One region of the Lysinibacillus sp. GW823-FHT06C08 genome, then DNA from elsewhere that is predicted to be linked to it. Evidence: predicted binding sites of a transcription regulator. Region 1 holds the regulator's gene; the other holds the start of a gene.
The links. Region 1 encodes Rex, which represses fermentation and respiration genes when NADH is low (regulators of the CRP and FNR family bind a similar motif). Its sites were predicted from a motif close to TTGTGAAATATTTCACAA; they were not measured.
Positions count from the first base shown of each region.

Region 2: a site for Rex is predicted at 2,388-2,405, ahead of AC1Q6O_RS19885 (cytochrome ubiquinol oxidase subunit I). Genes of this name have one in related genera too.

Region 1 covers NZ_JBXAHN010000016.1:25,580-28,995, forward strand. The annotation lists gene AC1Q6O_RS22205 (ABC-F family ATP-binding cassette domain-containing protein) at 1-735, opposite strand, end outside; gene AC1Q6O_RS22210 (redox-sensing transcriptional repressor Rex) at 980-1,615, shown strand; gene AC1Q6O_RS22215 (twin-arginine translocase TatA/TatE family subunit) at 1,781-1,966, shown strand; gene tatC (twin-arginine translocase subunit TatC) at 1,983-2,807, shown strand; gene AC1Q6O_RS22225 (CPBP family intramembrane glutamic endopeptidase) at 2,883-3,416, opposite strand, start outside.
Region 2 covers NZ_JBXAHN010000010.1:101,890-105,305, forward strand. The annotation lists gene AC1Q6O_RS19880 (cytochrome d ubiquinol oxidase subunit II) at 1-796, opposite strand, end outside; gene AC1Q6O_RS19885 (cytochrome ubiquinol oxidase subunit I) at 793-2,139, opposite strand; gene AC1Q6O_RS19890 (diacylglycerol kinase) at 2,571-3,416, opposite strand, start outside.

The sequences.
Region 1 (3,416 bases):
TGTAAATTTTGTGACACGATGACGTGAAACTTCGTAGACAATGGAAACAACTTGGTCTAAGAAGTAGCGGTCATGGGAAACAATTAAAATAGCGCCCTCATAGTTCTTTAAATAAGATTCTAACCAAGATAATGTTTCAATATCTAAATGGTTCGTAGGCTCATCGAGAATTAGTAGGTCTGGTTTACTCAATAAAAGCTTAGCTAGTGCTAAGCGTGTGCGTTGTCCACCAGATAGTGAGCTAATAGGTTTATCATAGTCTTCCGGATAGAATTGCATGCCGTGAAGCACTGAGCGTATGTCCGATTCATATTGATAGCCGCCAGCATCCTTAAATGTATGCTGTAGTTGATCGTATTCCGACATAACTTTGGCATACAGAGTAGGATTTTCATAAACAGTAGGGTCTGCCATTTGCTGTTCGAGCGAGCGGAGTGTTTGTTCTTGAGCTAAAAGGGGTTCGAAAATGGTCATCATTTCATCCCAAATAGTTAACGTAGAATTTAATCCGGCATGTTGCTCTAAATAGCCAACCTGGATGCCCTTTGGAATAATGATATCCCCTGAGTCATAGGACATTTGACCAGCGATTATTTTTAATAAAGTAGATTTACCTGCACCGTTGCGCCCTACTAAGGCAACGCGATCACGGTGTTGAACTTCTAATTTCACACCACTTAAAATTTCATCTGCAAGAAAGGATTTAGTTAGTTGATTGACCTGTAAAACAATCATTCTTGACACCTCAATTCTACCTTAGTGTAATGGATGAACGATTTGCATGCAATGTCGGTGCTTTACTTATTCCGAGCAGTCATGTAAGATTGAAACGATTTCTTTTTAGTTAGCTGCGTACAAAGCGCCATTAACTAAAGAGAAATACGCTAGTGGATTGAAAAATGTTGTATATAGTTAAGGATAAATGTATTAAAATTAGTACAGTAAAATTGATTGAGTTTCATCTTAAGGAGGAGAAAGTTTGAAACAAGAATTAAAAATTCCACAAGCCACTACAAAAAGACTTCCTCTTTACTATCGATTTATTCAAAACTTTGCACAAGAAGGTATGGAACGTATTTCGTCGAAGGAACTGAGTGAAGCGATGAAAATAGATTCTGCAACCATTCGCCGTGACTTTTCTTATTTTGGTGCTCTTGGAAAGAAAGGCTATGGCTACGATGTACAGCATCTATTACAATTTTTTAGCCAGACGCTTGATCAACATGAAACAACAAAAGTAGCGTTAATTGGCGTGGGGAATTTAGGCAGTGCATTATTAAAATATAATTTTCAAAAAAACCACAACACTCATATTGTTGTAGCATTTGATTCGAAAGCGCCGAAGGATGGCAAAATGATTAGTAACATTCCTGTTTTTCATCCTGATTTGCTGGAAGAAAAGTATGCAGAATACGGGGCAGAGCTAGCTATTTTAACAGTATCACCACGCTCTGCGCAAAAAATGGCAGATCGTTTAGCGGCTATGAATGCAAAGGGAATTTTAAACTTTACGCCCGAGCGCTTAACGGTGCCAGATAGCATGCAGCTCTTAACCATTGATTTATCGGTAGAATTGCAAGCGCTTATTTATTTAATTCGGAATCAGGAAGTGTGAAAATTTTACATATTTTATAGTGGAGTTCACTGTTTCTGTCAAATAGTAATTTTAAATAAAACAAGGTAAAATCAGTGAGAGTGACGAAAAACTTTCACATATAATTAGTTAGCAAAATGGCGAAATATGCGTTAAAATGATGGATATAAAGAGGAGGTGGCTGTAATGGGCGGTATTGGTCCTATGAGCCTCATTATTATCGGAGTTGTCGCGTTACTAATTTTTGGTCCTAAAAAGTTACCAGAGCTTGGTAAAGCATTTGGTTCAACACTACGTGAATTCAAAAATGCTACTAAAGGTTTAGCCGACGAAGATGATGATGACAAGAAAAAGAAAGAACTAGATAAGTAAGTTAGGATGTTGAGGAATGAATCCAAAAGATCTAACTGTCATTGAGCATATAGAAGAATTAAGAAAACGGCTGTTCATTGTTGCCGTTTTCTTTGTTCTCGCTATGGCCGGCGCCTTTTTTGTCGCCAAGCCACTTGTTAAATATCTTCAAGCTACCGGAGCAAAATATAATATTGAGCTCCATGCATTTGACGTAGTAACACCACTAGCAATTTATATTCAAGTTGTTTTTTTAATTGCATTTATTCTTTCATCGCCAGTATTAATGTATCAATTGTGGTCATTTATTAGTCCAGGATTAAGGGAAGTAGAGCGAAGAGCAACCTTAAGCTATATACCATATTCATTTTTATTGTTTATCGCAGGGTTATCTTTTTCATACTTTTTATTATTCCCGTATGTCATCAAATTCATGATGAATTTATCAAATGATTTAGATATTAAGCAAACAATTGGAATACATGAGTATTTTACATTTTTATTTAAACTCACAATACCATTCGGTTTTCTATTCCAATTACCTATTGTAGTATTGTTCTTTTCACGGATAGGTATATTGAGTCCTGATCTACTAATTCGTATTCGTAAATATTCATACTTTGGTTTATTTGTATGTGCTGCTCTCATTGCACCACCTGAATTGGCGTCTCACTTAATGGTATCAGTACCCCTATTTATCCTGTATGAAATTAGTATTATGATATCTCGAGTTGGTTATAGGAAATATTTAAAATCAGAGGAAATTCGATTAAAAGAAGAGCAGGAAGCTGAGCAAAAACGCCAGATTGAAGAGGCTCTTGAGCAACAACGACGACAAATAGAAGAATTGAATAAACAGTAATAGATAAAGCTCGGTGCCTACATAAAGGCACCGAGCTTTTGTATTTTTGACAACTTTATAGAGCTTTACAAAAATTTATTGCATTTTTTCTAGTTCTTGAAGAAACTTTTGCAATGGTTCTGCATAGAATTGTACAAGTGTCACAAATCCATTCAGCATGACATGTGCAATAATGGAAGTCCAAATACGTTTTGTTTTGTGATATAAAAAGGCGAAGATCAAACCACAAATTGTATAAAGTAAAATATGGGAGAAGTCGAAGTGGATAATCGCAAAGAATATAGCACTTACTATTGCCGCCACCCAGAAGTTTGTTGTTTGGACAAGTGATCCAAATATAACTCTACGGAAGACGAACTCTTCTAAAATGGGACCAAATACAACGATCGCTAATATGGCAATAGGAGCTCCTTTAGCTATAGCGACAATATCAGCGGTATTTTGGGAGCCTCCTTCAATACCAAAAACCGCCATTTCAATAGCTGCTCCAATCATTTGACCGAAAAATACAAGGAAGAAACCAAGAATACCCCAAACAATTGTGAGTGGTATTGTTTCTTTTTTTCCTTGATAAACGTTCCAAAAGGCTTTATCACGGGATGTTAAGAT
Region 2 (3,416 bases), on a different contig from region 1:
TCAGAAGTGCAACTGCAAGCCCATATTTTTTACGCATTGCAATGAGGAACACTGTAATTATAAATAATATGGCTGATATTGCAAACATCCACCATAAATTCACCATGTGACTATAACTTTCAGGATTAATGGACTTCATCTCATACATAATGCCTAATGCGCTGATCATCAAAGGAGCTGCCCATAAAAGTGCATATTTTCTCATTAGCTTCGTAGCTTCAATGTCATTCGCTTTATGAGCATACCAAGTTAAGAATACTGCGGAAATGTAAAGTACAGCGGCAATACTCAGTACCACAATGCTCCAAGCAAATGGACTCGTATATAAAGTCCAATAGTTTAAAACAGGCTGCCCGTTAACGAGATCCACATACCCTCCACCAGCAATAGCAAAGACAACAGACAACGATGCAGGAATTAATAAACCTGCTACACCATAGGTCAGCGTGTAACCAATATGTCCTCTTGTACCATACGATTCAAAGGCATAATAGGAACCCCGAATGGCTAATAGTACAAGGGAAATGCTGACTGGTATAAGTAAAATGGTTCCATAGTAAAAAGCAGTTTGCGGGAAAAATCCTACGATCCCTACAAAGAAGAATACCAAAAAGACATTGGTTACTTCCCAAACAGGCGATAAATATCGTTTAATAATATTCGTTAAAATATGATTCTTCCCAATCAGTAGGCTATAGGCGTTAAAGAAACCTGCACCGAAATCAATCGATGCGACAATGACATAGCCAAATAGGAAAATCCACAATACTGAAATACCAAGAATCTCTAATGTCATAGGATGTCACCGCCTTTTTCAGAGTGGCGATCTTCAATCTCACGCTCAATGGGATTCTTTTTAAACATTCGCACCAAGACGACAATGCTTCCTACCGCTAAAACTGCATATACACCTGCAAACAACAACAGCATTAAATCCACATGATCACTCGTTGTGGCCCCTTCTGGAGTTCGCATCAAGCCATAAAGAATCCATGGTTGACGTCCAACCTCAGCAAGCCACCAGCCCGCTTCAATAGCAATGATAGAAAGTGGCCCCCCCGCCACAATGATCCATCGATACCAGCGTGAATGAATAAACTGCCAGCCCCGTGCTTTCCCTACAACATACAGTAATGAAACTAGCACCATAAACATACCTATGGAGACCATAATATCAAAAAGATAATGAATATAGAGTGGTGGTAGATCCTCTTCCTCGAATTGATCTAATCCAATTACCTCTGCATTAGGATTAAAATGTGCAAGAATGCTTAAAGCATACGGAATTTTGATGGCATATTTCACTTCTTCTCCATCTAGCACGCCAAATAAAACAAGAGAAGCCTTTCCTTCCGTTTCAAAATGCCATTCCGCTGCAGCTAATTTTTCTGGTTGATATTCCGCTAAGTATTTTCCTGAGAAATCTCCAATCACAGCTGCTGCAATGGAGAAAATTAAACCAATTTTCATCAGTAACAGTAATGCTTTTTTATGGTATACATGTTTCGATCCTTTAAGCATTCGGTATCCTGCTATAGCGGCTAGAACAAATGCAGATGTCATATACGCTGTTACTAGTACATGCGCCACCTTTGTAGGCATAGCAGGGTTAAACATCGCTAAGAAGGGTTGAATATTAACAAGGTTCCCGTCGACAATATCGAAACCTCTCGGGGCATTCATAAAGGCATTCACGATTGTAATAAATACAGCCGACATCGATGCACCTACTGCAACTGGAATTAACAATAGCATATGCTTTTTCTGACTATCGAAGCGGTCCCAAGTATATAAATAAATGCCCAAAAATATAGCTTCAAAGAAAAATGCAAACGTTTCCAAAAAAAGTGGTAATGCAATGGTTTGACCAGCTAGTTGCATAAAGTTGGGCCATAATAATGATAGTTGTAAGCCAATTGCAGTTCCAGTCACAACACCCACTGCAACCGTAATGACGAAGCCACGTGCCCAACGTCTTGCCATTAAAATATAATGCTCATCATTCTTTTTATACCCAGTCCATTGAGCAATCATAATCATTAACGGGACACCAACTCCTATCGTTGCATAAATGATGTGGAACGATAAAGTTAACTCAGTTAATGCACGACTCCAATAGACTGCTGATTCGTTTATCATCTCATTGCCCCCTAGCTCCCAAATATTCTTCCAAGAATGGAAAGTAGCATAATGATTGCAACACCAAAGCTTAGCCAAATAAGCTTCTTCTCCTGTGACTTATACAAAAGCAACACTTCCTTTCCTTTATCCATACCCCATTTTCCACTATTACAACGAAAAAAACCTTTATAATGGACCGAAATTTCAGCCTATTAATAAGGTTTCAAAATTTGTTCATGTAATATACGCACATTTGCCAAACATTTTTCTTAATTCATTCACAATCCCTAATTCTAAAGGTTGGACTTACTACATATTTAATTTTTCGCTGCGGGCTATTTGCTTTAGTCTATTATCTTTTTAGTCGTTTTGGTGTTCTTCAAGAGTATGCTGATTCCTTTATACAAAAAAGCTCATCCTCGCTAAAACGAAGATGAGCTTTTCATATATTATATACGGTCCTCTTCGCGAATATCAGCAAGAGGGACAAAAATTTCGATATGACGCTTTAAATTTTCAAAGGTAGCTGGAGCGTCTCCGCCATATTCACCATCTAGATTAAGATGTACTTCGTTTTCAGTAGTGACTTTGACAACACTCGCTTTTTTGTAAATGACACGGTCATCATTTAAATGTTCGCCTCTTAATGCCATAGCCGCTAGTTGAATAAACTCAGGTAGGCTAACCTTCTTTAACACTAATAATGTAAAGAATCCATCATTGATACTTGCATCTGGTGCAAGTTTTTCAAAGCCTCCTACAGAGTTGGTTAAACCACATAAGAACATCATGGCATCCCCGTCAAACACTTCCCCATCATATTCTATACGCATATGGGAGGCTTTGATGGATGGAATCATTTCCACTGCTTTTAAATAGTAGGCTAACTGCCCAAGCATTGTTTTCATTTTACTTGGTACTTCATATGTTAGCTCCGTAATCCGTCCGCCAGCAGCAATGTTGATGAAATAGCGTTCGCCATTTAATAGACCGACATCCACTGGCAATGTATCGCCTTGTATAATAATGTCTACCGCTTCATCAATATTTCGCGGGATATGCACGGCACGGGCAAAATCATTTGTAGTGCCCATTGGAATTAGACCAACTTTTGGACGGTTTTCAAATGGACTTACACCTGAAACAACTTCATTTAAAGTGCCATCTCCACCAACTGCGATGATTATATCAAAGCCACGGTCTACTGCATCTTTTGCTGCAAGTGTTGCATCGCCTTCACCGGTTGTTGCGTGACAGGATGTTTCATAGCCTGCTACTTCTAATTTTTCCAACAC